One region of the Streptomyces sp. NPDC054794 genome, then DNA from elsewhere that is predicted to be linked to it. Evidence: riboswitches for the same ligand, from Rfam matches in the RefSeq annotation. Region 1 holds a riboswitch; each other region holds the start of a gene.
What was found. Region 1 has a riboswitch for cyclic di-AMP ahead of ACWGKT_RS15200 (M23 family metallopeptidase). Riboswitches for the same ligand answer to the same signal wherever they lie in the genome.

Region 1 (2,251 bases):
CCACGTACGACCCGATCACTGATCTGTTGTCACTCTTCGAATCGTCTGCCACATCGGCCCATGATTCCCCTTCGGATGTGACCTACGCGATCGTAGGAAGGGGTTGACGAACGGTGAGATAAGACACCCTTAAAGAGTTTGCCAATGGGGGAATAGGTGGTCCCGCAGGCCTGTTGAAGCCCCGAAACACCTTGAAGTCCTGGCCCGGGAGACACCGAAGGCCGGACCCGGGGGGATCGAGGTCCGGCCTTCGGCTGCGTAGGCGCGCCGCGTGTCAGGCGACGGCGACGCCGTGCGCGCGAAGGTAGCTGACGGGGTCCACGTCCGAGCCGTAGTTCGGCGTGGTGCGGATTTCGAAGTGCAGGTGCGGGCCGGTCACGTTGCCGGTCGCGCCGGACAGCCCCACCTGCTGGCCCGGGGCCACGGCCTGGCCCGCCGTGACGGAGAGCTGGGACAGGTGGGCGTACTGGGCGTAGTAGCCGTCGGCGAGCCGGATCACGACCTGGTTGCCGTAGGCGCCGCCCCAGCCCGCGGAGACGACCGTGCCCGTGCCCACGGCCTTGACCGGGGTGCCGGTCGGGACGACGAAGTCGACGCCGGTGTGGTAGCCGCTGGACCACATGCTGCCCGCGACGTGGTAGGAGGTGCCGATGGTGGCGCCCTGGACCGGCAGGGTGAAGCCGGTGGAGACCGTGGTCACGGTGTTCGCCGCGGTGTCGGCCGACGTGCCGGCGGCCGGGGCGCTCTGCCCGGACGCGTCCGACACGGCCGACGGCTCGGCGGCCGGGGCCGAGGGAGCGGCGGGAGCGTAGGAGGGCGCCTGCGCACGGGACGGCTGGGTGAAGGCCGCGGCCTTCTTGCCGAGGAGGAGCTTCAGGCCGGGGTGGATGAGCGAGGGGTTGCCGCCGACGGCCTGGTGGTTGTCCCGGTAGAGCCGGTGCCAGCCGCCGCGCACCTGGTGTTCGTCGGCGATCTTCGCGAGGCAGTCGCCGGACTTCACGGTGTACGTACGCGTTCCCGCATGCGCTTTCGCGGCCTTCTTCGCGACGGTCGGAACCGACTGGACGGCCTTTTCCGCGACGGACTGGGCGGCCGACTGCGCGGTGGTCGCGTGGGCGCCGGTGGCACCCAGGAGCGGCAGCGCCAGCGCGGCGCCACCGGTACCGGCGACGGCTATCGACCGGCTGAACCGCGGGGTCTTGGGGCGGCGGTGCTTACCCTTCGCGGGCATGGCGCATTCCTCTCCGACGCCTGCGAGGTGAGCTGTCGGGTTCGGGCTGGAGCTGCCCGGCCGCGTGAGGCGCGGCTTCACCCCTAGGCGTCCCGGAGACCGGAACAGGCCGTCGTGCCTGGTGGGTCCCCCGCTCCTGCCGTGCACGGGTGAGTGTGTGCGGGGCTCCGGGCGGCGGCAGGATTCGGCGTTCCGACCGGATTGGTGGCGAACGTAAGCGAGCAAGATGCGAACGGACAAGCAGAAGGTTCCTTGTGTCCGGCTTTAGCTTGATCCGTTACGGGAATTCCCGGTCACCCTCCGTGCATTTCCGCCCGGTTCGCCCCGTCAAATCCCTGGAAAAGCCCGCGAATTACGTGAGCATGACGCGCGACGGACGGTCACCGTATGACGCTCCTCACGCACCGCCCTGCAGGCCCCTTCATTCCAGAGCGAGTTGGAATGAAGAGGTCGATTGGGACATAAGCCTCAAATACGACGGAGGCGGAAGACGGCCGCGTCGAAATCGCCCCGCAGGCCGGTGCGCAGACCGTGGTGCAGCAGGATCGCCCCGCGGTGCATTTCACCCGTTTCGCGGCATTCGTACGACGCCGTCGGGTCGAGGCCGCGCAGCCGCAGCGCCGGGACCGGCTCACCGTAGGACTGGGCCTGGAGGCAGGCGAGTACGACCGCCTCGTCCCCGAGCACGTACTGCACCGCGCTCAGCCCGCCCTCCGGGGGCCGCAGCCGGTACAGCTCGCCGCGCTGCACGACCGGACGGATCTCCTTGTAGAGCTCCACCCATTCCCCGGCCTCGGTGAGCTCCTCCTCACTCCACTCCGCGAGGTCGCCGCCCACTCCGAGGACTCCGGCCATGGAGCTCACGAACCGGAAGCGCAGGGAGCTGAACCGGCCGTTGAGCTGGGTGTTCGGGCTGTCGGTGACCCAGGCGGCCATGACCCGCGCGGGGTGGATCTGAGTGAAGCCGTGCTGGATGACGAGCCGGTCGAGCGGGTCGGTGTTGTCGGAGGTCCACACCTG
Region 2 (2,251 bases), on a different contig from region 1:
CGAGGAGGCGGCGCTGGCGAAGATCGATCCCGCCGACCCGAGGCTGCCCGCCGCCACCGTCTACAGCAGCCTGGAGCCCTGTGCGCGGCGCGCCTCGCGGCCCGCGCCCTGCGCCCGGCTGATCCTGCGCGCCGGGGTGCGGCGGGTGGTCACGGCCTGGCGGGAGCCGGACACCTTCGTGGCGGGCGCCGACGGGAGCGGGCTGCTCGCGGCCGAGGGCGTCGACGTCGTCGTACTGCCGGAATTCGAGGCCCGTGCCAAGGAGCCGAACCGTCATCTACTGACCGGTGAATAAACCCTGGTGCTGGGCGTCCCGCGCATGGCGTATGCTGGTGTCACCGACGCGGGGTGGAGCAGCTCGGTAGCTCGCTGGGCTCATAACCCAGAGGTCGCAGGTTCAAATCCTGTCCCCGCTACTGAAGGCTCAGGGCCGGAATCCAGTTCATGGATTCCGGCCCTGAGTGCTTCCGGCCCGGGTGTCCCCTCCCGGGCGCCTACCGGCCCGTTGTCACGAACAGTGATCGGACGGAAGCCCTCCGCATAACGACTGACGCACCGTCAGATGAGGCCGGCCTTCCGGGTGCGTACGGGGGTGCGGTCAAGTCGCCCGATTTTCACCGCTCATGGAGGGTTAAGTCCCGCCTGAAATTCGTTAACGATCAAGAAGAAGAGCTTGGAATCTGGCCACTGGGTCTATTAACGTTCGATAACGCAGCGCGGTCGTCCCAGCCGTCACAAGAGTCGGCTCCGTGCGCACGCGCCGAATCCCGCGAGGGAACCGGGGAACCACCACCTTGGGGTGAATCGCGCCAATGCCGCCGTGTAACCACGGCCGGTATACGCGCGTAGGAGACCTTCCTGCTCCGAACCCGTCAGCTAACCCGGTAGGCGGAGGAAGGAAAGGAGTACGCCCGAGTGGCGTCCAACCGGCCTGCCCCCACAGCCCCCTTCGTGCCGAGCCAGCGCACCGAGACCTTCGGCTACGACAGCTACCGCACCGACGAGGGCCCCTGGGAGGAGTGGAACCCCACCGAGGAGTCCCTCCCCCCGGTACGCGGCCGGCACCGGGTCTCCAAGCAGCGCGGCGGCGGACTCGCCCGCAGCTCCACGGTTCTGGGCGTCGGCGTCATAGCCGCCGTCGGCGCGGGCGGCATGGCCAGCGCCAACACCGGCAAGCCGCCGGTGTCCATCTCCATGCCCGACCTCCCCTCCGTCGGCTCCCTGCTCGGCGAGGACGGCTCCTCCACCCCGGCGCCCCAGGGCTCCGCGACCGCGCTCAGCAGCGTCGGCGTGACCTCCGCCGACACCGCCCAGGGCACGCACGACGCCGGTGAGGCGCTGCGCAACCGGATCATGGCCCAGGCCGAGAGGCAGCAGGGCCAGGTCGACACCAAGGCCGCTGCCGCCGCCGTGGCCGCCGCCGACAAGCAGGCCGCCGCCGCGGCCGCCAAGGCCGAGCAGGCCGCCGCCGCCAAGGCCGCTGCCGCCAAGGAGAAGGCGGAGGCCGAGGCCAAGCGGAAGGCCGAGGCCGAGCGGCTGGCCGCGCTGGCCAAGCAGTACACGCTGCCGACCTCCTCGTACACGATCACCTCGACCTTCGGTCAGGCCGGCGCCATGTGGTCCTCCGGCTACCACACCGGCCTCGACTTCGCCGCCCCCACGGGCACGCTGATCAAGGCCATCCACAGCGGCACGATCACCGAGGCGGGCTGGGCCGGCTCCTACGGCTACCGGACGATCCTCACCCTCGACGACGGCACCGAGCTGTGGTTCTGCCACCAGTCCTCGATCAACGTCTCCGCCGGCCAGAAGGTCAGCACCGGCGACGTCATCGGCCGCGTCGGCGCCACCGGCAACGTCACCGGACCGCACCTCCACCTGGAGGTCCACCCCGGCGGCCAGGCCACCGGCATCGACCCGATGACGTGGCTGCGCGGCAAGGGCCTCACCCCCTGACCCTTCCCCCGGGTCGCTGACGGGTCCCCGGCTCCTTCCCCCTCCGGTCTTTCCCCCTCCGGTCCCCGGCGGTCCTGACGACAACCCCCCGACGTCAGGACTGCCGGTCGGTGTTTGCGGGATCTTTGCGGTCGGATCCCTCGTCTCGCGGAATCGGCCGGCCCGGATCGCTCGTTGATCCACGACATGACGTCCCTGCACAAGCTCGGCTCCTGGGGACCGCCTGACGGAGGCCTCGGCCTGACGGTGCTTTTGCCCGACTGCGGCTCCGGCCTGACGGCGGCCGGCGGTCAGG
Region 3 (2,251 bases), on a different contig from region 1:
ATCAGCAAGGTCCTGCTGCGCCATCACACCCTGTCCGACGACGAGTTGGCGCGGACGGCGCGCGCGGTGGTGGGCTCGCTGGCCACGGTCACCATGTCGGGGCCCGGGACCGTGGAGCTCCAGCCCTGCGGCATCACCAAGGCGACCGGCCTGGCGCTGGCCGCCGAACACCTCGACCTGAGCGCCGAACGGGCCATCGCCTTCGGGGACATGCCCAATGACATCCCCATGTTCCGCTGGGCGGCTCACGGCGTGGCGATGGCCAACGCCCATCCCGAACTCAAGGCGGTGGCCGACGAGATCACGAAGTCGAACGAGGACGACGGCATCGCCGTCGTCCTCGAAAGACTCTTCGCTTAGCTCTACCGCTTCGGGTGGACGCGTCAGTACGCGCTGTTGACGTTGTCCATCGAGCCGTACCGCGCGGCCGCGTAGTTGCAGGCGGCGGTGATGTTCGCGATCGGGTCGTAGATGTCGAACGACGTGCCGGCCACGTGGTACGTGTTGAACGTCGGGTCGATGACCTGCAGCAGGCCCTTGGACGGGATGCCCTTGGCCGCGTTGGAGTCCCACAGGTTGATGGCCCGCGGGTTGCCGGACGACTCGCGCATGATGTTGCGGTGGATCCCGTTGTACGAGCCCGGAATGTGCTTCTCCGCCATGATCGCGAGGGACTCGCGGATCCAGCCGTCGAGGTTGTTCGGGTACCCGGCGAGTGTGGTGGAGGGGGTGGTGGCCGTCGGGGCGGCCGAGGCGGCGGTCGCGCCGACGAGCGGGACGGCGAGCACCGTGACACCGGTGCCGACGAGGGCGAGCTTGCGGACGAGGCGGGACGAGCGGGTGCTGGTGTGCTGAGCGGCAGCAGACATGGCGAAGTTCCTCTCCGTCGCCTACGAGGTGAGCTGTCGGGTTCGGGCGGGGAGGTGCCCGGCCGTACCACCGTGAGGTGGCACTGACTTCACCCCGCCGTTCCGGTGCGACATGTGCCGACCGGTCCGGCGACTTACCTGGGTTCCCCCGCTCCTGCCTACGGCGAATGAGTTCGTCGATGGGTGCGTAGGGCGGCGGCAGGATTCGGCGTTCCGCCCGACAGCCCGGAAGCTATGCGAGAGCACATGTCGGGAACAAGACTCGGAATCACATAACGCACCGATTGACCTTGGTCTGAGGCGTATGGGGTGCTTGATCCTTTGCGGTTGCCAAGCCTCAACTGGCCGACGCGGCAAGGCGAAATGGGTCAAAGGGGGCTCTGGTGGTCCGATGGGGTGGAGTGACCCAATTCACGGAATAAGGCTGGAATAATATTCACGGCAAAGCGGACATGCGGGTCGGAAGGGGGTTTCGCGAGGGCGACGAAAGAGTCCTTTTCCCGCGTTCGGCGGAATGGGCCCACCACCCCTTGTAGGTCGTTTTGTCCGATACCGGAAGTGGCTCGTATCACAGGCGCGCCGCACCTGCGGTCACTCGGGTTGGGCCGGACGGCGGACGGTGTCGCCGTTTGCTCCGGTGGGTGAGCCGGTGGGTGGGGTGGGCCGGCGGACGGGCCGACGGGCGGAGCGGAGGGTGGGCGGGGGCGTGAAGGGGGTGAGGCGCTCCGGATGGTGGAACCCGCCGGGCGGGGCCCGTCGTTGTCCTGATGGTCGCCGCCGGAGCGGGCCCCGGCGGCCGCCGTGAGCGGCTCGGGCGCGAGGGCCGCCATTCGGACGAATGGGTAAGCAGACGGACAAAGAGTGCTGCATCCTCTGGAGTCGATAAATATTTGGTCATATCGACTGATCGAAAACATACCGGTCGTGCTCCGATAGCGCCCGGGCTGGACGGGTGGGCGCTATCGGTGATCGAAACCTGACCGGATACGCTGACTTGAGTGATGGCAGCGACCTATCGACAAACCGCGTAACCGCCAGCAGACACCAGCAGACAGGAGACCCCTCGTGACCGTCGTCGGGCCGTTCGGGCTGAGCGTGCGGGACCAGGCTCTGGAAGCCGATGTCCAGGCCGGATTGGCGGCTGTCGAGGAGGGTTTGCTCGAAGCCACCAAGAGTGAGGTCCCGTTCATCACGGAGGCCGCGCAGCACCTGGTGCGGGCCGGCGGGAAGCGGTTCCGGCCGCTGCTCGTGATGCTCGCGGCCCAGTTCGGTGACCCGTACGCGCCGGGCATCGTGCCCTCGGCCGTCGTCGTCGAGCTGACCCACCTCGCGACGCTGTACCACGACGACGTGATGGACGAGGCGCTGGTGCGCCGCGGCGT

Region 2: linked by a shared signal. The riboswitch ahead of ACWGKT_RS32075 (M23 family metallopeptidase) and the one ahead of ACWGKT_RS15200 (M23 family metallopeptidase) in region 1 are both predicted to bind cyclic di-AMP.
Region 3: linked by a shared signal. The riboswitch ahead of ACWGKT_RS23850 (transglycosylase SLT domain-containing protein) and the one ahead of ACWGKT_RS15200 (M23 family metallopeptidase) in region 1 are both predicted to bind cyclic di-AMP.

The regions. Positions count from the first base shown of each region.
Region 1 is NZ_JBSHAQ010000012.1:93,330-95,580, reverse strand. Features, by position in the region: gene ACWGKT_RS15205 (SGNH/GDSL hydrolase family protein) at 1-19, opposite strand, end outside; gene ACWGKT_RS15200 (M23 family metallopeptidase) at 275-1,231, opposite strand; cyclic di-AMP (ydaO/yuaA leader) riboswitch at 1,236-1,393, opposite strand; gene ACWGKT_RS15195 (alpha-galactosidase) at 1,700-2,251, opposite strand, start outside.
Region 2 is NZ_JBSHAQ010000037.1:20,786-23,036, reverse strand. Features, by position in the region: gene ACWGKT_RS32085 (dihydrofolate reductase family protein) at 1-295, shown strand, start outside; tRNA gene ACWGKT_RS32080 (tRNA-Met) at 343-416, shown strand; cyclic di-AMP (ydaO/yuaA leader) riboswitch at 749-906, shown strand; gene ACWGKT_RS32075 (M23 family metallopeptidase) at 916-1,956, shown strand; gene ACWGKT_RS32070 (PrsW family intramembrane metalloprotease) at 2,247-2,251, opposite strand, start outside.
Region 3 is NZ_JBSHAQ010000022.1:142,422-144,672, forward strand. Features, by position in the region: gene ACWGKT_RS23845 (HAD family hydrolase) at 1-360, shown strand, start outside; gene ACWGKT_RS23850 (transglycosylase SLT domain-containing protein) at 384-869, opposite strand; cyclic di-AMP (ydaO/yuaA leader) riboswitch at 873-1,045, opposite strand; gene ACWGKT_RS23855 (polyprenyl synthetase family protein) at 1,935-2,251, shown strand, end outside.